Regions from separate parts of the Arthrobacter sp. NPDC092385 genome, predicted to be linked through region 1. Evidence: predicted binding sites of a transcription regulator. Region 1 holds the regulator's gene; each other region holds the start of a gene.
What was found. Region 1 encodes LexA, which represses DNA repair genes until DNA is damaged. Its sites were predicted from a motif close to TCGAACANNTGTTCGA; they were not measured.

Region 1 (3,205 bases):
TCGATGACGTCGAGGCCGAGCGCCGTGCCGGTCGGGTTGTTGGGCGAGCACAGGAACACCACGTTCGCCGCGGACTCGCGGACGGCACGGGCGGTCGCCTCGGGTGTCATGGCATAGGCTGCTCCCCGGTCCGCCGTGACGTAGCGTGTTCCGGTCCCGCTGGCCAGCAGCGGGTACATGGAGTAGGTGGGCGGAAAGCCGATCGCCGTGCGCCCCGGCCCGCCGAAGGCCTGCAGGACCTGCTGCAGCACTTCGTTCGAGCCGTTCGCGGCCCACAGCTGATCCGGCGTCAGTCCGTGCCCGAGGTAGTCGGCAAGGTTCTTCCGCAACTCGGTGAACTCGCGGTCCGGATAGCGGTTCAGGCCCTGGGTGGCCTCGGCGACAGCCTCGACGATGGCTGCGTGCACGTCGGCGGGGACGCCGTGCGTGTTCTCGTTGACGTTCAGCAGGATGGGCACATCCAGTTGCGGGGCACCATACGGGTGGAGTCCCACGAGGTCATCACGCAGGGGAAGGTTCGCAAGGGCGTCGACGGAGGATGGCACTCCTCCAGTTTAAGGGATGCGGACTTCAGCGGCGAATACCAGCGAATACGGGCGCCGTCCCCCGGGCGGATCGCGAACCGACCGGCAGATTGCTCCCGTGGTCGACGAGGTGGACGCCTATCCCTCGGCGGGTACCGAGATACGCTGCCCCGCCTGGACGATGGAGGTGCCCAGGTTGTTGAGTTCGACCATCTCCGCGACGACGTCGCGCGGGTCCCGCTCCGGGGCGTACCGGACCGCGAGGTCCCACAGCGACTCTCCCGCGGCGATGCTCACCTCGAGCGTCTGCGAGGTCGTCGGCGCGGACTCGCCCGCCTGCGCCTGGGAGGTCAGGAATGCGCCGAGGAGGATCAGCGCGGCCACACCCAGGGCGATCGGGAGACCGACCAGCAGCAGCCTGCCCCGCCGGGTGAGGGTCAGGGGGCGCTGGGTGCTCCGCTGCCCGTCCCCCGACGGTGCGGTGGCCTGCGGGAGGGCGGGGACGCTCCGAAGGGTCGCCCCGGACCGAGCGGGCGTGAGCGCCCACAGCGCCGTGCTGCCGTGCAGTGCTTCAGCCATTGCGTATCCTCTTTCCCTTCGAATGTCCGATGCAGGCCTGGAGCCTTTTTCGAACATACGTTCTAATTCGTGTCTGCCTATTTCTAGCACCTACGAACGACCGTTGTCGAGACTCGCTCGAACATATGTTTGATAACTGCCCCGGACTGTCCTAGCGTGAGCAGGAGAGTGCATCACCGGTGGAAGCCGCTCCCCAGCGGCAGGCGAACCGTCGATGTGCTCCAGACAACCACCCGCCACTGACATATCGGCTTCCGGTCCACCGGGAGCCGATCGGCGGACACGACGGGATCGACGTCCCAGGCGAAAGGCACACCAGTGGCGGAACCAACCCCGGCAGTCCGGCAGGAATCGAACACCGCCGCCGGTCCGGCCGATGCCGTGCCCATCTCCGCGGGCCGCGGACGTCCGCGCGGACGCTCCGTGTCCAAGGGCCTGACCGCCCGCCAGCTGACGATCCTCGAGACGATCCAGCGCTCGATCGCCGACAAGGGGTATCCGCCCTCCATGCGGGAGATCGGTGACACCGTGGGGCTTGCGAGCCTGTCGAGCGTGACCCACCAGTTGTCACAGCTCGAGCGGCTCGGCTACCTGCGGCGCGATCCGAAGCGCCCCCGGGCCATGGAGGTACTGCTGCCACTGACGCTTGCCTCCGAGCAGTCGGCGGATGCGGCCGGCTCGTCGTCGGACCGGAAGCCCGGGGAACACCAGATCGCCGTCGACACCGCCCTGGTGCCGCTCGTGGGACGGATCGCCGCGGGCGGGCCCATCCTCGCCGACCAGGTCGTCGAGGACGTCATGCCCCTGCCACGGCAGCTCGTGGGCCATGGCGAGCTGTTCATGCTGAGGGTCTCCGGGGATTCCATGGTGGATGCCGCGATCTGCGACGGTGACTGGGTCGTCGTCCGCAAGCAGCAGAGTGCACAGAACGGTGACATCGTGGCGGCGCTGCTCGATGACGAGGCGACCGTCAAGACCTTCCGGCAGCGGGACGGCCACACATGGCTCCTGCCGCAGAACACGCGCTACGAGCCGATCCTCGGCGACCACGCCAGCATCATGGGCAAGGTCGTCTCGGTGATGCGCGCCCTGTAGCGCGTCCCTTACGGGTTCGACGGCCGGACGGCCGACCGGGGCGACGGCGGTGCGCCGAGCGCAGCCGACCGTCGATCGCGACGCGCCCGGCGGAGTGCATGCCCGCCCGGCGGGCGCATCAGCGTCCCGAAAGCCGCTCCAGGATGCCGGTGACCGTCTCGCGGTCCGTCGTCGCCCAGAACGGCGGGAGCGCCGCCCGGAGGAACCCGCCGTACCGGGCGTTGGCGAGGCGGCTGTCCAGGACGGCCACCACCCCCCTGTCCCCTGCAGCGCGGATGAGGCGACCGGCGCCCTGCGCCAGCCGCACCGCGGCGTGCGTCGCCGAGACGCTCATGAAGCCGTTGCCGCCGTTCCGGGCCACGGCCCTGGTCCGCGCCGTCATCAGCGGATCGTCCGGCCGCGGGAACGGGATGCGGTCGATGACCACGAGTCGGCAGGACGAGCCCGGCACGTCCACCCCCTGCCACAGCGACATGGTGCCGAAAAGGCACGTGTCCGGCTCGTCCGCGAACCGGGTCACGAGCGCACTGAGGGACGAGTCCCCCTGGCACAGGATCTCGAAGTCGACCTTCGGGCGCAGCGCCTCCGCCGCCTCCTCGGCGGCCCGCTTGGACGAGAACAGGCCGAGCGCTCCCCCGCGGGAGGCCGTGAGCAGCGTCAGGAGCTCCGCCAGCTGCGCGTCGGAGGTGCCGCGCTCGGGCTTCGGAAGGTCCTTCGCCACGTACAGGACCCCCTGCCGGGGGTAGTCGAAGGGACTCCCCACGTCGACGCCGGTCCACGCGGGCGCGCCGGGACCGCTGAGGCCCAGCGATCCCGCGACCGGTCCGAACTCGGAGCCGATCGCGAGCGTCGCCGAGGTCAGGATCACCGTGTGGTCCTCGAACAGTCCTTCCCGCAGGCGCCCGGCGACGGAGAGCGGAGCCACGTTCAGCGTCGCGGGTGAGCTCTCGTCCGGCTGCTCGTACCCCGAGCCGGGCGTGAAGGTACTGGGGCGGGATGCCCAGACC
Region 2 (3,205 bases), on a different contig from region 1:
TCGCCCCGGGCGGGAAGGCCGTCATCGTGTTCTAGGGATGGTGACGACGGCTGAGGTGGCTGGGACGGCCGTCGGCGAGTAGAGCAGCGGGGCGCTTGCAGCAGATCGTTCACGTCCGGCGTCACGAAGCTGCTCGTGGACGGCATCCTCCACCTGCCAGTAGGTATTTCTTCGGGGACTCCGATTCGGGTCAAGGTGTACCGGTGGAGTGAACCAGGGGATGCCGTACTTCGATTCGACGTTCCACTTCCCCTCGTGGATCACATGATGATGCCGCGAGCACAGGAGGACGCCCTGGTTGATACTCGTTGTTCCACCTTTGGCCCAGGGCGCTATGTGGTGGGCCTCGCACCAGGTTGCCGGAATGGAGCAGTCCGGGAACGCGCAGCCCTTGTCCCTCGCAACGAGTGCCCGCCGCAGATGCGCGGGGAAGAGGCGTTGTGCCCGCCCGATGTCGAGGATCTGACCCTGCCCGCCGAGGACCATCGGAATGATGTCTGCATCACAGGCCAGCGTGCGGATGCTTCGTGCGCTCATCTGCTGCCCGAACACAGCGTGGCCGGCACGTTCCATCTCGCCCACGAGGTCGGTATAGCTGATGGTCACCATGACCTGGGGCCGGTGTCCGCCCGCTGCGGGAAGCCTGTCGGTCGACAAAGCGATCCTGCAGGCGGCGACCAAGCCGTCGAGGAGGTTCTGCGGACGTGTCGGCCGGTGTGTATCGCCCCCACCGGCGTCAGACACACCAGCGTCACCCTCTTCGTTCTCGGCGGCCATCACGTCGGCTCGGTCTCCGCCGATGGTCGAGTCCCCGGTGTTCTGAAGGGTCAGCGGATCCCTCCTCGGATTCGTCGCGGAGTTCATGACGGTGACCAGATGCTCGAACTGCTCGTCGGTGGCGCCGATCTCCAGAAAATGCAGACCGTTGCGTCTGCCCTTGAGGAAGACGCCCTGTCGTGCCTTGAGGACCTTCTCGGTGGGTTCCAGCCCGTCCTGGTTGAGCACACCCTCCCAGCGTCGCGCGAGGACCCGCAGGAGGTCTTCATCCGATTCGACTGCTTGCCGCGTGAGGTGCTGCTCCATCGAATCGAGTTGCACCGGCGTTGCGAAGGACCGCACCCGCTGCACGGCCTCATGGATGATCGAAACAGCGCGTCCGCTGACCTCGCCCGCGCTTGCTGCAGCACCGAGGGTGCTCATCGACGCGGGAGTGGCAGAGCCGATTGCAGTGACCCCGGGCAGGAGGCTTGCCGCGATCCTCAATCGACGGTTTGCCTCGGTGCGGCTGATGCCGAGCCCGGCCCGCAGAAAGTCGGCACAGGTCCTGAATTCGGGACGGAACCCATTATTGTTCCACTGTTCGGCGCCTGCTGAAGTGCTCCCGCCGCCGCCCCCGGCGCCGTCGTCCTGCACTGTCGACAGGCTTTGCTGCGCCCGCACAAGGAGGGATCCAGGGGCCTCCTGCTCCCCGGTGCCGGCGACGCCGTGTTCCTGCGCAGCTCGAGCGGCAACGATCTGGAGATGATCGATGACCTTCGAAAGCTCTTCGATGTCCACGAGTGCTCGTACGACGTCGTGCTTGCTGAGAAGAAGGTGGCGCCCATTCAGGTCCTGCCCGAAAGCGAGCAATTCCGACCGCATCGACTCCAAGGAGGTACCTGTTCCCTCGGGATGCTCGAGCGGTGCGATGTCCATACCTTATTTTATCGAACACGCGTACTATTTCAGAGGGTTCGGACTCTTTGTGGAGGAGAAGTCGAGCACTATTCCTCCACAGCCGTCGGCTGTCATCGCCGGTCACGCCATCGAGTTGGCGTACCGGAAACCATCAGGTGCGGATTCGACGTGAGGTCGATCATTCACGGCATGGTCCCGCCCTCGTTCAGGGAGAAGAACTCGTGCATGGTGTAGGCAGGCCGCGTGCTGATTGAAGAGTGGCATCTTGGCCCTGCCACCCAAGAGCCTCGACGCGGGACACCCGAGCGGACTTGCCAGCCAGGCGGTTGCGGCTTGTAGTTTCTGGTAGGTGGACCAGCGACACGGGAGGGCTGCAAAGCTGGGCCGACGATCAGCGCTCAGCGTTCGAGAGACCGTCCGCGAAGCGGAGCAGGTCGGCGCCGAGCCGGCGGGCCCGGTCCGCCACCGCGTCAGGGGCGTCAACAGCAGACGACGACGGCGGGCCGCCTGCCGAGGTCTGCACTGCGGGCTCCCGCTGGATGTCGATGTCGAACACCACATGGTCCGGGTGGTGCCAGGTCGAGAAGACCTCCACGGGCCGCCCGTCCTGGTCGAAGCTCGTGCCTTCCAGCAGCAGGACGGGCGACGACGCCTCCAGCTTCAGGAGCCGCAGCAGGTCCTGGTCACCCGGGACAGCGCGGATCTGCCGCTTCCCGGAGGTGATCTGCACCCCGAACTGCTCACCGAGCACCGCGTGCAGGGACGCGTCGCGCAGGGACTCCGCTGTCAAGTCAGCGAAGACAGGCACCGGAAGCCAGGTGTGGATGACGGCGATGGGCTCGCCGTCGGCCGTCCGCAGCCGCTCGAGCGCGAGCACCTGAGGAGTCCCGAGGACCGCCGTCGACGCATCGGCGTCCTGCAGCGTCAGCGACAGCACCTCGGTGCCGACATTCGCTCCGGCGCTCCCCAGCTGCGCCGAGAGCCCCGACGTGCGGTGCACCAGACGGTGGTGTTCCTGCCGGGGAGCCACGGTGCTGCCGCGCCCGCGGCCACGCTCGATCAGCCCCTCATCGGCGAGTGCACCGAGGGCCTGACGCACCACGGACCGGGACACCCCGTACCGCACCTGGAGCTGCGCCTCACTGGGTAGCGAGGTGCCCGGCGGCAGCGAGTGATTCAGGATCTGTGCCCGCAGGTGCCCGCGGAGCTGCAAGTGCAGCGGCTCGCTGCTCCCGGTGTCGAGCAGGCGTCCGGGGGCGTCAGGGGTGTCCATTCCAGCCATTATTCCGACCCGGCCTCAGGGCGCGGAGTCGGACTCGTCCGCTGGCGCCGGACCGTCGTCGTCCTGCTCCTCGAGGACCTTTCCATCGTGGACGCGCTTCAGTGTGATGCCCTCGAGGTAGCTGGGGACGGGAGGGTCGAGGTCTTCGTCGCTTGTCATGATTCCGATCCTAGGTGCCGACGGTACGGGAGCAGCTACTCCTTCTGCGCGGTCCGCCAGACGACGTCCCAGCCCGGCGCCAACTGA
Region 3 (3,205 bases), on a different contig from region 1:
AAGTGGGCAACAACCAAGCACAAGAAGGCCGCGATCGACGCCAAGCGCGCGAAGTCCTTCGCCAAGCTGATCAAGAACATCGAGGTCGCCGCGCGGGCCGGTGGCGCCGACGTCGCCGGTAACCCCGGCCTGGAGCTCGCCGTGTCGAAGGCGAAGAAGACCTCCGTGCCCATCGACAACATCAACCGTGCGGTCAAGCGCGGCGCCGGCCTGCTCGGCGAGGCCGTCGACTACCAGACCATCATGTACGAGGCCCGCGGACCCCAGGGCTCGGCCCTGCTGATCGAGTGCCTCACGGACAACAAGAACCGCGCGGCGTCCGAGGTGCGCCTCGGGATCAGCCGCAACGGGGGGACCATCGCCGATCCCGGTTCGGTGGCGTACCTGTTCGCGCGGAAGGGCGTCGTCACGCTCCCGAAGAACGGGCTCACCGAGGACGAACTGCTCATGTCCGTGCTCGACGCCGGGGCGGACGAGGTCAAGGAATCGGAGGGCACCTTCGAGATCGTCTCCGAGCCGCAGGACCTCCGCGCCGTGGTGGCCGCGCTGGACGAGAGCAGCATCGAGTACGAGACCGACGAGGTCGAGTTCGTCCCGTCCATGCAGGTGGACCTCGACGCCGACGGCGCCCGGAAGTTCCTCAAGCTCGTGGACGCGCTGGAGGAGCTCGACGACGTCCAGAACGTCTACTCGAACGCCCACCTCCCGGACGAGGTCCTCGCCGAGCTCGAGAACGACGACTGACATCGTTCCTCCCGGACCCGGGCGGCGGGTAGTCCCGTGACCTTCCGCGTAATGGGCGTCGATCCCGGGCTGACGCGCTGCGGGCTCGCCGTCGTCGACATCGAACCGAACCGGCGCTCGACGCTCGTCGCCGTCGGCGTGGTCGGCACGGAAGCTGGCAGGGGCCTCGACGAGCGGCTCCTGGTCATCTCGGAGGCCGTCGACTCGTGGCTGGACCTGCACAGACCGCAGGCCCTCGCCGTCGAGCGCGTGTTCAGCGGGACCAACATCAGTACCGTCATGGGTACCGCGCAGGCGTCCGGGGTCGTCATCGTGGCTGCCGCGCGCCGGGGCATCCCGGTGGCCCTCCACACGCCCACCGAGGTGAAGGCCGCCGTCACCGGCAACGGGCAGGCGGACAAGGTCGCGGTCACGAAGATGGTCACGAAGATCCTGCGCCTCGACACGGCGCCTCGACCCGCCGATGCCGCCGACGCCCTGGCCCTCGCCATCACCCATGCCTGGCGCAGGGGAGTGGGACTGCAGGGCGCGGCCGCTGCCGCAGGCGGCTCCGTCACGCCGGCCCAGCGGATCTGGGCCGAGGCCGAGGCGCGCGCCCGACGCCGATAGCGCTCGGCCGGCCCCCACGCCGGGGCGCCGCCGGTGTGGCGCCTCGCTCCTGCCCGAGGAAGCCGGTACGGTTGATCAATAGAACGTATGTTCGACACCGGGTGACCGCCCGGTCGTCCCTTCCCGCACGTGCCCTTGGAGCCCTTCATGATCAGTTCACTGCGCGGAACAGTGACCCACGTGGGCCTGCACTCCGCCGTTCTCGACGTCAACGGCTTCGGCATGCAGGTGCAGGCGACGCCGCAGACCCTCGCCGGGCTCCGGGTGGGCGAGCAGGCCACGGTCGCCACCGCCATGATCGTCCGCGAGGACTCCATGACGCTCTTCGGGTTCGAGGACGCCGACCAGCGCGAGGTCTTCGAGACTCTCCTCGCGGTCAGCGGCGTGGGCCCCCGCCTCGCCCTCGCGGTCCTGGCGGTCCATGCGCCCGACGCCATCCGCGTCGCGGCGTCGTCCGGTGACGACAAGGCCTTCAGCAAGGTGCCCGGGATCGGACCGAAGGGTGCGCGCCGGATCGTGCTGGAGCTCGCCGGGAAGCTCGTACCGCTCGAGTCGAAGCCGGGTGTGTCGAAGCAGACCTGGCAGGGCCAGGTGCTCACCGCGATGATGGGCCTCGGCTGGTCCGAGAAGGACGCCGGGGCGGCCATCGACGCCGCCGTGGCCGAGGCGCCCGAGGTCGCCGCCACGGGTGATGTCGGCCAGATCCTCAAGCTCACGCTGCGCCGGCTCGGCCAGGACGGCGCACGCAGCTCGGCCCGCGCGAGGGTCGGATCATGACGGACGGGCAGCCCGAGGAGGCGCCGCTCGTCGCCCCGGCGGCCGATCCCGAGGACCGCGCGGTCGAAGCAGCCCTCCGGCCGAAGAACCTCGACGACTTCGTGGGCCAGAAGCGTGTGCGGCGGCAGCTGTCGCTCGTGCTGGAGGCCTCGCGGCTGCGCGGACGCAGCGCCGACCACGTCCTGCTGTCCGGTCCTCCGGGGCTCGGGAAGACGACGCTGGCCATGATCATCGCGGCGGAGATGAACGCGCCGCTGCGCATCACGTCCGGTCCCGCCATCCAGCACGCCGGTGACCTCGCGGCGATCCTCTCCTCCCTGACCGAGGGCGAGGTGCTGTTCCTCGACGAGATCCACCGCATGTCGCGGCCCGCCGAGGAGATGCTCTACATGGCGATGGAGGACTTCCGCGTCGACATCATCGTCGGCAAGGGCCCCGGGGCCACGGCGATCCCCCTCGAACTGCCGCCCTTCACGCTGGTGGGCGCGACGACGCGCGCGGGCCTGCTGCCCGGTCCGCTGCGGGACCGCTTCGGGTTCACCGGACACCTCGAGTTCTATTCCACGGGGGAGCTCGAACTGGTGCTCCGCCGCTCGGCCATGCTCATGGACATGAAGGTCAACTCTGCTGCCTTCGCCGAGATCGCCGGCCGTTCACGGGGCACGCCCCGTATCGCCAACCGCTTGCTGCGGCGCGTCCGGGACTGGGCGCTCGTGCACGGCATCGACCTCATCGACGCCCGGTGTGCGAGTGCGGCCCTCGACATGTACGAGGTGGACGCCCGCGGCCTCGACCGGCTGGACCGTTCCGTGCTCACCGCACTCATCACCAAGTTCAACGGCGGGCCCGTCGGCCTGTCCACGCTGGCGATCGCCGTCGGGGAGGAGCCGGAGACCGTCGAGACCGTCGCCGAGCCCTACCTGGTCCGCGAGGGCATGCTCGGGCGGACCCCGCGCGGAAGGATCGCGACGGCGGCGGCGTGGAAGCACCTCGGCATCGAGATGCCACAGAACGTCGCCGCGGCCATGCCCGAGGACCTCTTCTCGGTGGCACCCGAGGACCTGCTGGGCGCGGA
Region 4 (3,205 bases), on a different contig from region 1:
CGGAGCTCCGAGGGTCGCCAGCAGGGCGGCCCTCTCCTCGGCGTCCCGCTGCTCGAAGGAGCTCTGGGCCTCCGCCTCGGCGAGCTTCACGAGGTCCGCCGCGGCGCGCATCGCACCGGCCACCGAACGCAGCGTCAGGGGGAGCCGCACGATCTGGTTGCGGCGCTCCCGCGCACCGTCGTCGGTCGCCAGCCGCTTCGCGACCCCGATATGGCTCTGGGCTGCGCGCGCGGCTGCTTCCGCCGTGGCGGGGTCTATGCCGTCCCGGGCCACGAGCAGTGAGGCGACGTCCTGCACGGGCGGCAGCCGGAGTCCCACGGATCGGCACCGCGAGCGGATGGTGACCAGGACGTCGCCCGGACTGGGTGCGCAGAGCAGCCAGATGGTGCGTGGCGGCGGTTCCTCGATGGCCTTGAGCAGCACGTTGGTGCTGCGTTCCTGCATGCGGTCGGCGTCCTCGACGATGATGATGCGCCAACGGCCCGTCGACGGCTTGTCCTGTGCCTTCCGCACGAGTTCACGCGCCTCGTCGATGCTGATGGTCACCTTCTCCGTGGTGACGTTGGTGAGGTCGGCATGGGCTCCGGAGAGGACGGTGCGGCACGCCTTGCACATGCCGCAGCCGCGCTCGTCGAGGGCCTCGCGCTCGCACAGCAGCGCCGCTGCGAAGGCGCGGGCTGCATTGGAGCGGCCGGAGCCGGGCGGGCCGGTGAAGAGCCAGGCGTGGGTCGGCGCCCCGGACTGGGCGGCGCGGCGCAACTGCTCCACGACCTGCTCCTGGCCCCGCAGTTCCGCCCACACCCCCGTGGTCGGCAGGCTGGTGCTCATGCGGCCACCCGCGGCAGGGCCCCGAGGATGGCCCGGTGGAGTTCCTCGGGCGTATCGGATGCCGTCAGCACGAGGTACCGCCGGGGCTCCTGCCGGGCGAGGTCGAGGAAGGCGGACCGGATGCTGGCATGGAAGCCGTCGGGCTCGGACTCGAGGCGGTCTTCCTCGGCGGCACCCGCGGTGCGGCGGCTGCGACCCTCCGCCGGGTCGACATCGAGCAGCACTGTGAGGTCGGGGCGGAGCCCCTCGGTGGCCCAGAGGTTCACATCGAGGACGGCCGCAGTGCCGAGCCCGCGCCCCGCTCCCTGGTAGGCCACGGAGGAATCGATGTAGCGGTCGCAGACGACGACGTCGCCACGCCGCAGGGCCGGCACGATCACCTGGTGGACGTGGGCCGCGCGCGAAGCCGCGAACATCAGGGCTTCGGTGCGGGCATCGATCTCACCGTGGCCGTGCTCGAGGACCAGGGACCGCAGCTTCTCCCCGATGGGCGTGCCACCGGGCTCACGCGTGCGCACCACGGTGCGGCCGCTGTCCTCGAGGGCCCGGCAGAGCAGTGCTGCCTGAGTGGACTTGCCGGCGCCGTCGCCACCCTCGAGCGCTATGAAGAGCCCGGGAAGCCCGTGCGGGAGGGGATAGGTCACGCGCTCAAGACTACCGAGTGTCGATGACATCCAAGCCACAGCATCAGTGCTGTACCCCGCACGCCCGTGCAGGCGGGGCGGGGATTACGTGGTCCGTGCGCCGGCCGACGCGGACGCTCGGCGAGTTGTCCACATACGAGCCGGTTCGCGATCGTTCGAAGATGCGTACTAATACTCTCGGTTCATGGCACTCGCGTTCTCGGAGGAACTCGTTACAACGGCACAGGCCCTCGGGCTGGTGCGGTCTCAGGTGGTGAGCCTCGGCCGACTGTTCGAGGCGGAGGCCGGCTTCACACCCACCGCAGATCTCGCCGAGTCGCTGTGTGCGCTCGAGCAGCTTGCGCGGGTGGTCTCGTACTTACAGGTCGTGGGGGCGGCCGCAGCAGATCGGCGGGACATCGCGACCGTCGGTGAGCATCGGGAGGCCCCGGGCCGGCTCGGCTGTCCGGTCGGTCCCGACAGCCCCCGGGAGTTCAAGGACACCGCCGAGTATCTCCGGGCCAGGATCGGGATCACCAGGGCCGAGGCGCGGAGGCGCATTCGCCTGGGGGCGTCGGTGTTACCACGGCGGACTCCGACCGGCGAGCCGCAGCCGGCCGCCCTCGCGTCCGTTGCGGCCGCTTTCGGCGACGGGATGATCAGTTCGTACGCCGCAACCCAGATCAGGGACGCTGTCGAACGGGTCAGGCCGTCTGCACTGCCCGAGCCGCTGCAAGCCATGGAGGACGGGCTGACCGCCCAGGCCGTCGAATCCGACGAGGACCTGCTCAACGTGGTCATCCGGCGGTGGGAGTCGGCTCTGGATCCGGACGGCGCCGAGCCCACGGATGAACTGCTCAGGAAGCAGCAGGGTGTGTTCCTCCGCGGAAGGCGTCGGGGCCTGCACCGGCTCGACATCGCGGCGGACGATGAACAGTTCGAATTCCTGCTCACCGTCATGAACACCGCCACCAACCCGCGTACCGCGCGGGACCGGGAGATGTCCGATGCCTCAGCATCCGGGGGAGCGGATCATGCTGACAGGCCTTCCGGCGGGGGTGCGGGGGATGGCGATGCGCCGTTGTGGGAGCGCCGCTCCCGGGCGCAGCGGCTGCTCGACGGGCTGGTCGGAGCCTGCCAGGTGGCCCTGGCCACCGATACGCTCCCCGCCACCGGCGGGCATCGGCCACAGGTGATGGTCACGATCGACTACCAGGCACTGATGTCGGACCTGCAGGAACGTGGAGTGGTTCGCAGGGACGTCCATCCCGTCTCCGAGCGCGGGGCAGCCACTACCCATCGGACTGACCGCGCACAGCCATCGGGGTCGGCAGACCAAGGTCCGGGCTGCCTGCACCCGAGCGATGGGGCGTGCGGAGACCGGAGCCACGGGTCGCTGCAGCGCACCCCTGGACCGAGCGACCAGGGGCGCCGCGGCAACAAGGACGAGTCGATTCCCCGTCCCCGGATCGCCCCCGAACCTCCGGGACGGGGGTACACCGTGTTCGGCGGCCCGGTCACCGCGCAGACCGTGCGGAAGATCGCTTGCGACGCCGATATCATCCCGGTGGTGCTGGGTGGCGGCGGGGAAGTGCTCGACGTCGGCCGTGCACGCAGGTTTTTCGGTGTGGCGCAGCGGCGCGCCCTTGTTGCGCGGGACAGGGGCTGCTCGTTCCCCGACTGCACGGTCCCGGCAGTCTGGACCGAGGCGCACCACATCACCCCTTGGGCTGGCGGCGGAAGGACGAACGTCT

Region 2: a site for LexA is predicted at 1,707-1,722, ahead of ACIQCY_RS05930 (DUF222 domain-containing protein). Genes of this name have one in related genera too.
Region 3: a site for LexA is predicted at 1,433-1,448, ahead of ruvA (Holliday junction branch migration protein RuvA). Genes of this name have one in related genera too.
Region 4: a site for LexA is predicted at 1,628-1,643, ahead of ACIQCY_RS15190 (DUF222 domain-containing protein). Genes of this name have one in related genera too.

Annotation. Positions count from the first base shown of each region.
Region 1 is NZ_JBIVQL010000004.1:239,220-242,424, reverse strand. Features, by position in the region: gene ACIQCY_RS07490 (histidinol-phosphate transaminase) at 1-545, opposite strand, end outside; gene ACIQCY_RS07485 (LysM peptidoglycan-binding domain-containing protein) at 663-1,103, opposite strand; gene lexA (transcriptional repressor LexA) at 1,485-2,198, shown strand; gene ACIQCY_RS07475 (ATP-dependent DNA helicase) at 2,317-3,205, opposite strand, start outside.
Region 2 is NZ_JBIVQL010000003.1:187,331-190,535, forward strand. Features, by position in the region: gene ACIQCY_RS05930 (DUF222 domain-containing protein) at 22-1,695, opposite strand; gene ACIQCY_RS05935 (GntR family transcriptional regulator) at 2,069-2,950, opposite strand; gene ACIQCY_RS05940 (hypothetical protein) at 2,975-3,118, opposite strand; gene pdxA (4-hydroxythreonine-4-phosphate dehydrogenase PdxA) at 3,154-3,205, opposite strand, start outside.
Region 3 is NZ_JBIVQL010000008.1:212,389-215,593, reverse strand. Features, by position in the region: gene ACIQCY_RS12360 (YebC/PmpR family DNA-binding transcriptional regulator) at 1-744, shown strand, start outside; gene ruvC (crossover junction endodeoxyribonuclease RuvC) at 781-1,353, shown strand; gene ruvA (Holliday junction branch migration protein RuvA) at 1,501-2,130, shown strand; gene ruvB (Holliday junction branch migration DNA helicase RuvB) at 2,127-3,205, shown strand, end outside.
Region 4 is NZ_JBIVQL010000014.1:2,297-5,501, reverse strand. Features, by position in the region: gene ACIQCY_RS15200 (DNA polymerase III subunit delta') at 1-828, opposite strand, end outside; gene tmk (dTMP kinase) at 825-1,502, opposite strand; gene ACIQCY_RS15190 (DUF222 domain-containing protein) at 1,657-3,205, shown strand, end outside.